2 regions of the Streptomyces sp. JLYT201 genome follow, and region 2 is predicted to be linked to the other one. Evidence: riboswitches for the same ligand, from Rfam matches in the RefSeq annotation. Region 2 holds a riboswitch; the other holds the start of a gene.
The links. Region 2 has a riboswitch for cobalamin ahead of AC5WAM_RS02055 ((2Fe-2S) ferredoxin domain-containing protein). Riboswitches for the same ligand answer to the same signal wherever they lie in the genome.
Positions count from the first base shown of each region.

Region 1: linked by a shared signal. The riboswitch ahead of AC5WAM_RS04935 (CoA-acylating methylmalonate-semialdehyde dehydrogenase) and the one ahead of AC5WAM_RS02055 ((2Fe-2S) ferredoxin domain-containing protein) in region 2 are both predicted to bind cobalamin.

Region 1 covers NZ_CM182551.1:1,146,244-1,151,983, forward strand. The annotation lists gene AC5WAM_RS04930 (acyl-CoA dehydrogenase family protein) at 1-561, opposite strand, end outside; gene AC5WAM_RS04935 (CoA-acylating methylmalonate-semialdehyde dehydrogenase) at 570-2,069, opposite strand; cobalamin riboswitch at 2,243-2,422, opposite strand; gene alaS (alanine--tRNA ligase) at 2,562-5,222, opposite strand; gene AC5WAM_RS04945 (GNAT family N-acetyltransferase) at 5,243-5,740, opposite strand, start outside.
Region 2 covers NZ_CM182551.1:508,961-514,700, reverse strand. The annotation lists gene AC5WAM_RS02070 (bifunctional cytochrome P450/NADPH--P450 reductase) at 1-208, shown strand, start outside; gene AC5WAM_RS02065 (MFS transporter) at 391-1,632, shown strand; gene AC5WAM_RS02060 (cytochrome P450 family protein) at 1,888-3,108, shown strand; cobalamin riboswitch at 3,189-3,310, shown strand; gene AC5WAM_RS02055 ((2Fe-2S) ferredoxin domain-containing protein) at 3,374-3,781, shown strand; gene AC5WAM_RS02050 (cobalamin-binding protein) at 3,810-4,724, opposite strand; gene AC5WAM_RS02045 (SMP-30/gluconolactonase/LRE family protein) at 4,861-5,740, shown strand, end outside.

The sequences.
Region 1 (5,740 bases), 640 kb from region 2:
GACGAACGCGGACACGCCGTCGGGTCCGCCGCCGCCGGTGCGGGCCATCACCACGTACACGTGCGCGGCGCCCGCGCCGGAGATGAACTGTTTGACGCCGGTGAGGACGTACGCGTCCCCGTCGCGCTCGGCGCGGGTGCTCAGCGCCGCGGCGTCCGAACCGGCCCCCGGCTCGGTGAGGCAGTAGCTGCCGAGCCGGTCCATGGAGGTCAGCGGCCCCAGCCAGCGGGCGCGCTGGGCGCGGTCGCCGTAGTGGTCGATCATCCAGGCGACCATGTTGTGGATGGACAGATAGCCCGCGACGGAGGGGCAGCCGGAGGCGAGGGCCTCGAAGACGAGGACGCCGTCGGACCGGGTCAGGCCGGAGCCGCCCGCGGCCTCGTCGACGTAGACGCCGCCGAGCCCGAGGTCCGCGGCCTTGCGCAGCACGTCGACCGGGAAGTGCTTGTCCTGGTCCCAGGTGAGGGCGTGCGGGGCGAGGTGTTCCTCGGCGAAGTCGAGGGTGGTCTCGACGAGGGCGAGCTGGTCCTCGCCGAGCAGGGTGGTGGTCGTGACGGTCATCGGGGCGCTCACGCCATCGTCGGGATCGTGAAGCTCGCGCCTTCCTTCGCCCCGGAGGGCCAGCGCGAGGTGACGGTCTTGGTGCGGGTGTAGAAGCGGATGGCGTCGGGGCCGTGCTGGTTGAGGTCGCCGAATCCGGAGCGCTTCCAGCCGCCGAAGGTGTGGTAGGCGACGGGGACCGGGATGGGGACGTTGACGCCGACCATGCCGGTGTCCACGCGCCGGGTGAAGTCGCGGGCGGTGTCGCCGTCGCGGGTGAAGAGCGCGACGCCGTTGCCGTAGGGGTGCTCGGTGGGCAGCCGCAGCGCCTCTTCGTAGTCGGCGGCCCGTACGACGGACAGGACGGGGCCGAAGATCTCCTCCTGGTAGATCCTCATGTCCGGGGTGACGCGGTCGAAGAGCGAGGCGCCCGCGAAGAAGCCGCCCTCGTGGCCGGGCAGGGTGACGTCACGGCCGTCGACGACGAGTTCGGCGCCCTCCTCGACGCCGAGGTCGACGTAGGCGCGGACGCGCTCGACGGCGTCGCGGCCGACCAGCGGCCCGAAGTCGGCCTCGGGGTCGTCGGAGCGGCCGATGCGCAGCGAACCGACGCGCTCCTTGAGGCGGGCCACCAGGGCGTCGGCGGTGGCCTCGCCGACCGGGACGGCCACGGAGATCGCCATGCAGCGCTCGCCCGCGGAGCCGTAGCCCGCGCCGATCAGCGCGTCGACGGCCCTGTCGAGGTCCGCGTCCGGCATCACGATCATGTGGTTCTTGGCGCCGCCGAAGCACTGGGCGCGCTTGCCGTGCGCGGCGGCGGTGGCGTACACGTGCGCGGCGATCGGCGTGGAGCCGACGAAGCCGAGCGCCTTGACGCGCGGGTCCTCCAGGAGCGTGTCGACGGCCTCCTTGCCGCCGTTGACGACGTTCAGGACGCCCGGCGGCAGGCCCGCTTCGAGGAACAGCTCGGCCAGACGCAGCGGGACGGAGGGGGCGCGCTCGGAGGGCTTGAGGACGAAGGCGTTGCCGCAGGCGAGCGCGGGCGCGGCCTTCCAGAGCGGAATCATCGCGGGGAAGTTGAAGGGCGTGATCCCGGCGACGACGCCGAGGGGGCGGCGCAGCGAGTGCACGTCGATGCCGGTTCCGGCGTTGTCGGTGAACTCGCCCTTGAGCAGGTGCGGGATGCCCGCGGCGAACTCCACGACCTCCAGACCGCGCTGGAGGTCGCCGTGCGCGTCGGCGACGGTCTTGCCGTGCTCGGACGACAACAGGTGCGCGAGGGCGTCGCGTTCGTCCTCGACGAGCTGGAGGAACCGCAGCAGGACGCGGGCGCGGCGCTGCGGGTTCCACTCGCCCCAGGCGGGCTGCGCCTTCGCGGCGTTCGCGATCGCCGCCTCGGTGTCCGCGCGGTGCGCGAGCGGTACGCGTGCCTGGACGTCACCGGTGTTGGGGTCGTACACGTCGGCGTGCGTTCCCGATGTTCCCGGGGTGTGCTCGCCGCCGATGAAATGGGTCAGTTCACGGACCATGGGGACCTGCTTCTCTCGTCAGGTGCGGTCCGGGGATGGCAGGGCTGGGCCGCGCGCCGCCACAGGGCACGCCGAACAGCCGTCAGGCAGCGGGGATCACCGCTCGCAGGTCCGGATCTCCAGGGTCGCGGGTGCGCACCGGGGCCATGCGTGTCTGCTCCATCCTCGTGGACAACACGGAACACCCCGCGGCCGGTATCCTGACTCCCGGATCAGCGCGCGCTCCCCCGCCTTCCCGACGGACTTCTCCGTCAGTGGCGTCGATCCTCCACGGGAACGCGCTCCCCGGTCACAGTGGCGGGACCGTGCCGGATTCACACCGGCTTCCCTGCACCGCGGGCCTTGGTCACGACGATATACTTGGACGTCCTAGTAAGTCCACGGAGGCCAACCCCTACCGCACCCCTGACACCCCCGAAGGGGCACGGGGAGCCGCGCGACCAGCCACGACGGACCTCAGGTGAACGGCCGTCGTGGCTGCTCGCGCCGCGCTCAGGCGCCGAGTTCCTCGCGTACGACTCCGGGGAGTCCGGCCACCGCGGCCGCGAGCGCGTCCCGGTCCGTCCCGGCGCCCTGCGCCACCTCGTCCGAGCCGCCGCCGCGGCCGCCGAGCAGCCGCTTGACCAGGGCGGACGCGGACAGGCCCGCCGACCGTGCCGCCTCGTTCACCGCCACGGCGAGCACCGGCCTGTCGCCGGAGAGGGTCACGGCGGCCACGCCCGGCCGCTCGGGGCGCAGCCGTCCGCGCACTTCGAGGGCCAGGGCCCGCGCGGCGCCCGCGTCGCCCTCGGCCGTCGCGGTGGCCACGTACGCGCCGCCCACCTCGACGGCCCGCCCGGCGAGCTCGGCGGCGCGCGCGGCACGGGCCGCCTGCCGCAGGCGTTCGTTCTCCCGGTCGGCGGCCTTGAGCCGGGCGAGCAACGCGGCGACGCGGTCGGGGAGTTCGGCGCGCGGCGCCTGGAGCTGCTCGGCGATGCCGGCGAGGAGGTCGCGCTCGCGCGCGAGGTAGCCGAAGCCCTCGATGCCGACCGCGGCCTCCAGGCGCCGCATGCCCGCGCCCACCGACGACTCGGCGGTCAGCGCGATGACGCCGATCTGCGCGGCGTGCTCGACGTGGGTGCCGCCGCACAGCTCGCGCGACCAGGCGCCGCCGATCTCGACCACCCGGACCCGCTCGCCGTACGTCTCGTCGAACAGCGCGAGCGCGCCGAGCTCCTTGGCCTCGGGCAGCGTCATCCAGCGCACGCCGACGGGCAGGTCGCGGCGGAGGGCGCGGTTGGCGGCCTCCTCGACCTCGCTGCGGACGGTGGCGGAGAGGCCGCCGCGCCAGGGGAAGTCGAGGCGCAGCTGGCCCGGGCGGTTGTAGGAGCCGGACTGCAGGGCGGTCGGGCCGAGGATCTCGCGCAGGGCGGCGTGCAGCACGTGGGTGCCCGAGTGGGCCTGGCGCGCGCCGAGGCGCCACTCGGGGTCGACGGCCGCGTGCACGGCGTCGCCGACGGCCACCTCCCCTGCCGCGACGCGGATCTGATGGGCCACCAGGCCGGGCAGCGGCCGCTGCACGTCGAGCACCTCGGCCTCCAGCGAGGCCCCGGTGAGCCGTCCGGCGTCGCTGTCCTGGCCACCGGACTCGGCGTAGAACGGGGTGCGGTCGAGGACGGCGGTGACGATCTCGCCGTCCCGGGCGACCGGTACGGGACCCGCGGGGCCCAGCAGCGCGAGGACGCGGGAGTCCGTCGCCAGGGTGTCCCAGGCGCGCCAGTCGGTGGGCCCGTGCGCGTCGAGGACGGCGCGCAGGGCCGAAGTGTCGGGGGCGGAGCCGGACTTGCGGGCGCGGGCGTCGGCGCGGGCCCGCTCGCGCTGCTCGCGCATGAGCGCCGTGAAGCCGTCGCGGTCGACCTCGACGCCCTGTTCGGCGGCCATTTCCAGGGTGAGGTCGATGGGGAAGCCGTAGGTGTCGTGCAGCAGGAAGGCCTGGGCGCCGGGCAGGTGGCGCCCGCCGTCGGCCTTGACCCGGGTGACCGCGGTGTCCAGGACGGTGGTGCCCTGCTTGAGGGTGGCGCGGAAGGCGTCCTCCTCGCCCTGGGCCTGGTCGGCGATGCGCGCGAAGGCGTCGGCGACCTCCGGGTAGCTCGGCGCCATCCGGTCGCGGGCGACGGCGAGCAGGTCCGCGAGCGCCGGGTCGCCGTACCCGAGCTGGCGCAGGGAGCGCACGGCGCGGCGCAGGATGCGGCGCAGCACGTAGCCGCGGCCCTCGTTGCCGGGCGCGGTGTTGTCGGCGAGCAGCATCAGGGCGGTGCGGACGTGGTCGGCGACGACGCGCAGACGGACGTCGGCGGTGGCGTCGGCGCCGTAGCGGACCCCGGCGAGCTCGGCGGCGCGGTCGAGGACGGGCCGGGTCTCGTCGGTCTCGTACAGGTTGTCGACGCCCTGGAGGAGGGTGGCCATGCGCTCCAGGCCCATGCCGGTGTCGATGTTACGGCGGGGCAGTTCGCCGAGGATCGGGAAGCCGGTCTTGCCGGTGCCCTCGCCGCGTTCGTACTGCATGAAGACGAGGTTCCAGAACTCCATGTACCGGTCCTCGTCGACGGCGGGGCCGCCCGCGCGGCCGAGGGCGGGGCCCCGGTCGTAGAACAGCTCCGAGGACGGTCCGCACGGGCCGGGCACGCCCATGTGCCAGAAGTTGTCCTCGTCGCCGCGCGCCACGATCCGCTCGTCGGGCAGCTCCGCGAGCCGCCGCCACAGGGCGCGCGCCTCGGTGTCGGAGTGGTGCACGGTGACCCAGATCCGGGCCGGGTCGAGGCCGTAGCCGCCGTCGGCGACGGGGCGGGTGCTCAGCTCCCAGGCGTAGGCGATGGCCTCCTCCTTGAAGTAGTCGCCGAAGGAGAAGTTGCCGTTCATCTGGAAGAACGAGCCGTGCCGGGTGGTCTTGCCCACCTCCTCGATGTCGAGGGTGCGCACGCACTTCTGCACGCTGGTGGCGCGCGGCCACGGCGGTGCCACCTCGCCGGTCAGATACGGCTTGAACGGCACCATGCCCGCGTTGACGAACAGGAGCGTCGGGTCGGGCGTGGGCAGCGGGGCGCTGGGCACCACGGTGTGGCCGCGCTCGGCGAAGAAGTCGAGGAAGCGGGTGCGGATGTCGGCGGTGCGCAAGGCGTGCTCCGGGCGGGGGCTCAGGGTGACAGGGGCGGGGCGGCGGCGGTGCGCGCCGGGTGGTGGGGGCCGAGGAAGACGGCGGTGCCGTGGCCGTCGGGGGCGGGGTGGGTGACCTGCCGCCAGCCGAGCCGCTCGTAGAAGCGGACGGTGGCGTCGGCCCGCACGGACGTGAGCAGCCAGCAGCGGGCGTCGGGCGCGTCGCGCGTGACCGCTTCGAGGAGCGTACGGCCGAGTCCGCGCCCGTGCGCGCCGGGCACGACGGCGAGTTCGTCGACCTCCAGGCCGCCGCACAGCCAGGCGGCGGTGCGCTCGGCGCCGAGCGCGGCGGTGACGCGCGGGTAGGAGCGGGCGTCCGGCAGCGGGGTGCTCGACGTCCAGGCCGTGGCGAAGCCGAGCACCCGCTCGCCGTCGAGGGCGACGGCGCCCGCGAAGCCGGGCCGGGCGGCGTCGGCCGCGAGGCGCGTCAGATACCCGTCGGCCTCGGCGGGCTCCGCGTGCCAGGGCGGCTCGGCGAA
Region 2 (5,740 bases):
CCGGGAGAGCGCCGAGGTCTGGGACGTGCTGACGGCGGGCGGCCGGGTCTACGTCTGCGGCGACGGCCGCCGGATGGCCCCCGCCGTGCGGGAGGCGTTCATGGCCGTCCACCGCGAGCACACCGGCGCGTCCGACGCCGAGGCCGCCGCCTGGCTCACCGGGCTCACCGAGTCCGGCCGCTACGTCGAGGACGTCTGGACCGGCTGAGCCCGCCGCCCCACCTGCCGCACCCGCCCCGCTCCGTGGTCACGCACGCCCACCCGGCGCACCCGTGACCACCGGGCCGCACCCCTTCATCCCGCACCTCCGACCGATGGGAACCCCATGGCTGTCGCACCCCCGACCACCCGCCGAGCACCTGTGGCCGACCGCACCCCGCGGGGGCGTCGGTGAAGGCGCGCGGGACGGCCGCCCTGACCCTCGGCGTCGCCGTCGCCCTGATCGCCGGAGCCACCCTGGGCAACGGCGGGGCGAATCTGATGCCCCTGTTCGTCGATGACTTCTCCTCGCGGTTCGCGCTCGGGGACTCCGGCGCGGGACTCGTCGGCGCCACCCAGCTCATGGCCACCGCGCTCGTCACCCTGCGCCTCGCCGCGCGGGCCGCGCGCCCCGGCCGCGTCCGCATGGCTCGCACCGGTCTCGCCGTCGGCCTCGCGGGCTTCGTCGGGGCGACCGCCGCGAGCGACCTGCCGACGCTGATCCTGGCCAATCTCGTCATCGGCGGCGGGCTCGGCGCGGTCTACGCCGCGGCCACGGCGGCGATCGCCGCCACCGACGACGCCGACAAGGCGTCCGCGGCCACCATCGCGGGCACGGTGGCCGTGACCGCCCTGCTGATCATGGCGGTGCCCGCGGCCAACCACAGCGTGGGGGAGGGCACCGGCTTCCTGGTCATGGCGCTGTGCTGCCTGCTCGCCTGGCCCCTGGTGGGCGGCCTTCCCGACGGGCCGACCACGAGCGGGACCGCGCAGCCCGGGGCGGCCCCGGCGGCGCCCGCCCCGGCCGCCACGCCGAACGACGCGGCCACCCCCTCATGGGTCCTGCTGGGCGGGATCGCGCTGCTGTGGGCCGTCACCCAGGGGGCCTGGGCGTACGCCTCGGTCTTCGGCCGCGAACACACCGGCATGTCGCCCTCGGCCGTGTCGGTGGTCCTCGCCGTCTCCGGTGTCGTGGCCCTCGTCGGCGCCGTGCTCGGCCCCGCCGCCGCCCGCCGCTTCGGCCGCACGCGGTCCCTGGCCGCCTTCATCACGGCACAGGCCCTGTCGATGGCCGCCCTGGTGCTCACCCACGACCCGGTGCTGTTCATCGTCGCGGCCGTCCTGTGGCAGGCCTGCCAACTGGCCGTCCTGGTACAGACCCTCGCGGCCGCCGCGCTCCTCGACCCGAGCGGACGCCTGGTGGCCTCCCTCAGCGGAGCGAGCGCGCTGGGCACCGGCATCGGGCCGCTGGCCGTCGGCGCCGTCCTCGACACGGCGGGCGCCGGAGTGCTCGGCGTCCTGCTGGCCCTCGGCACCTTCGTCGCGTCCCTGCCCCCGTTGCGGATGACGGTCGCCAGCGCCACGGCCGACCGCGCACGGCAGGCGGAACCGGAGACCGAGGCCGAGCCCGCTCCCGCGGCCACGTCGGGCTGAACACCCGTCAGGCCCCGGGCCGGGCACGCCCCCACGGACCGTCGCACGGGCGTCGCGCGCGCTCTTCTCCGGGCTCGCGCGGAACCGTACGATCCAGTGGCCGCTCCGCGTACGCCGCCCCGCACGGCGCCCGCGTACGCCGTGCACGGCGCACACCGCGTGCGGCGCACGGTGCGCACAGCACACGCCCGCGCCACGCCCGTCCCCGCACACGCTCCACGCTCGCTCCCTCGTCGACCCAGCCAGAGGTGACCCGTGGACAGCCAACCCCCTCCCTTCCGCCTCGACGCGAGCGCCGGTGACCTCCACGGCGAGAACCGGAGGCTCCGCGCGATCGGCCCCGCCGTGCGCGTGCGGCTCCCCGGTGGACTGCCCGCCTGGGTCCTCACCCGCCACCAACTCCTCCAGGAACTCCTGGCGGACCCCCGTACGGCAAAGGACCCGGCGCACTGGTCCGCGTTGCGGGCGGGGGAGGTGCCGGAGGGCTGGCCGCTGATCGGCATGGTCACCAACCGCGGCATGACCACCGCCGACGGAGAGGAACACCGCCGGCTGCGCGACCTCGTCGCGCAGGCCTTCACCGCGCGGCGCGTCACCGCGATGCGGCCCCGCGTCGAGGCGATCACCCAGAGCCTCCTCGACGCCCTCGCCGAGGGCGGCACCGATCCCGTGGACCTGCGCCGCCACTTCGCCTATCCGCTGCCCATGGCGGTGATCGGCGACCTCCTCGGCGTGCCCGACGAGCGCTTCGACGACTTCCGGAACCTCTCCGCGAGCCTGACCAGCAGCGTCACCCCGCCCGAAGAGACCCTCGCCACCCAACAACGCCTGCACGCACTCCTCGCCGACCTCGTCGCCGACCGGCGGAAGCGGTCGGGGGAGGACCTGACCAGCCATCTGATCGCCGCGCGCGACGACGGCGACCGGCTCTCGGAGCCGGAGCTGATCGGCACCCTGACCCTGGTCCTCGTCGCGGGCCACGGCACCACCCTCAACCTGATCACCAACGCGACGGCGGCGCTGCTCACCCACCCCGAGCAGCGCGCCGCCGTCACCACCGGGCAACGGCCGTGGGACGCCGTGGTGGAGGAGACCCTGCGGTGGGACCCGCCCGTCGCGCACTTCCCGCTGCGCTACGCCCTCGACGACATCCCCGTCGGAAACGTGGTGATCCCGCGCGGCGAGGCCATCCTCGCCTCGTACGCGGCCGCGGGCCGGGACCCCGACCGATTCGGCCCCGACGCCGAGGAGTTCGATATCGCCCGGCCCCGTCCGAAGCACCTCTCCTTCGGCCACGGCCCGCACTACTGCCTGGGCGCGGGCCTGGCCCGTCTGGAGGCGGGCATCGCGCTGCCGGGCCTGTTCGGGCGGTTCCCGGACATGGAGCTCGCCGTGCCGCGCGCGGAGTTGGTGCCGTTGCCGTCCTTCGTCAGCAACAGCGTCCAGGCCCTGCCGGTGACCCTGTACGGCGGCTGACGAGGTCCCGGAGCGGGACCCCCGGGCAGCTGAGGGCAGTCGGATGGAATGATGACGGACGACAAGGCGACGGCGGTCCGAGGAAGCCGGTGTGAATCCGGCGCGGTCCCGCCACTGTGATCGGCGAGCGCGTCCCGACCGGCCACCGCCCCGCAGGGGGTGGGAAAGCCGGGACGAGCGGCGACCCGAGAGCCAGGAGACTCACGCGGTCGCCTCCTCCGCACAACACCGGGGCGGATCTCCCCGGAGAGAGGCAGGACGCGGCATGCCCGCAAGACCGGCCCGGAAGTCGTCCGGCACCGCAGGAAGTCATGACACGGCCACAGGACCGGCGCCCTGCCGGGTCGTCGTCTGCCGAGACTGCTGCTGCGGCAGTCCGAAGGTGACCGGCGTCGACCACGCCGCACAGACCGCGCGCCTGCGGGCCGAGGCACCCGTACGCGTCTCCGCCTGCCTGGACGTGTGCGACCAGGCCAACGTCATCGTGGTCCAGCCCTCTGCCGAGGGCCGGGCGGCCGGTGCCCGGCCGGTGTGGCTCGGCCTGGTCAACGACGCGGACGCGACCGAGGACATCGTCGCCTGGGTCCGCGCCGGGGGCCCCGGCGTCGCTCCGCGGCCGGAGATCCTCGACCTGTACGCCTTCACCCCGCCGCGACGCCGCGCGGTGTCCTGAACCACCGCGCCGGGGCGGCGCGCCCGGGTCAGGGCAGCGGGCGCGCCTCGCCCGCGGTCACCGCCGCCCCGGCGCCCACCCCGTGCAGGACGTGGGCCAGCACCTCCGCCCCGCGGACCACGCGCGGCCCCGGCCGGTTGAAGTACGCGGGCCCGTCCAGGACCCAGACGCGCCCCGACCGGACGGCGAGCAGTTTCGACCAGCCGGGCAGCCGGGTGAGCAGGCCCGTCTCGCGCAGCGTCCGCTCGGGCGGAAAGCCGCAGGGCAGCACGAGCAGCACGTCGGGCCGGGCCGCGCGCACCGCGTCCCACGTCATGGGCCCGGTGTGCTCGCCGGGCCCGGCGAGGAGCGGCTCGCCCCCGGCGGCGGCGATCTGCTCGGGCACCCAGTGCCCGGCCGGCCACAGCGGATCCAGCCACTCGATCGCGACCACCCGGGGCCGCGCACGCCCCGCGGTCAGGGCGCGCACCCGGTCGAGGCGGGCGCGCAGCTCGTCCCGGCGCGACGCGGCGCGCCCCCGCACCCCGAGCACGGCCCCGACCGTGACCAGACAGTCCAGCACGTCGTCGAGGGTGCGCGGCTCCAGGCTCAGGACGCGGGTGTCCGCGTCCAGGAGCCGCACGGTGCGGCTGACCCGCTCGTACGAGACCGCGCAGACGTCGCACAGGTCCTGGGTGAGGACCACATCGGGGCGCAGGGCCGCGAGCGCCTCGGTGTCGAGGGAGTACAGCGAGGACCCGGAGTGCGCCGACCCGCCCACCGCGTCGGAGATCTCACGGCTGCTCAAGGCGTCCTGGTCCAGATCGGCACCGGTCACCACGGGGACGGCCGCCGCCTCCCGGGGCGGCCAGTCGCACTCGTGGGTGCGCCCGACGAGCCCCTCCAGCAGGCCGAGTTCGGCGACGACGTCGGTGGCGGCGGGGAGCAGGGACACGATGCGCATGTGCCGACCCTACGGCGTGCGCCGCCGCCCGCGCCCGCCACCGGTGTGCCCGAGCCGACACCTCCAGACGGTGGTGCTCGCCGCTCCCGGAGCTGATACTTCGCCCGGCACACGACCCGACGACGGAGGAGAACCGATGACGTTGAAGGTGAGCCGGAGGCCGCGCGGAGTGTTGCGCGGGCCGGGCCGCGGCATCGCGTCGCTGGCCCTGCTGGCCGCGGCCGCGGGTGTGCTCGCACCCGCCCCCGCGTCCGCGGCACCGGCCTGTGCCGCCCCGGGGCGGGGAGCGCCGGTCCAGGTGGCGCGCATCCCCGACTGGGTCGAGTCGATCGTCGTGGACGAGCGCGGGCGGATGTTCGCCACCGCGTACTTCACCGGCCGCGTCTACCGGATCGACGCGCCGGGCCGCACCCCCGTACCCCTCACCGGCGACGTGGGAGCGAACGGCGGGATCGTCGTGCGTGCGGACGGCCGCCTCCTCGTCGGCACCGGCAACGACCTCGTGCACTCGCTCACCGGCGACGCGCTGCCCACCTCGAAGCTCCTCCTGGTGGACCCGGACACCGGCGAGGTCACCACGTACGCCGCCGGACTCGGCGGCATCGACGGCGTGGCCCTCGCGCCCGACGGCACCGTGTACACCACGACCTTGGGCGGGCGGAACATCGGCCGCGTCTCGCCGGACGGCAGGGTCGACCCCGCCTGGGCCCGGGTGCCCCAGCCCAACGGCATCGCCGTGTCCCCGGACGGGACGCAGGTGTACGTCATCCAGACCACCGTGGCCCCCGGCCTCTACCGCATCGCGGCCGACGACCCGGCCCACCCGAGGCGTTGGGTCTCGGTGGCCCCGTCCGACGTCCTCGCCCTGCCGGACGGGCTCACCCTCGACAGCACGGGGCGACCGCTGATCGCCACGCACGCCGCGGGCCAGATCTGGCGCGTCGAGGACGGCCGCCTCTGCGCCGTGGAGTCGGGCCTGCACCTGTCCACCCAGGTCACCTACGGCCAGGGCGACC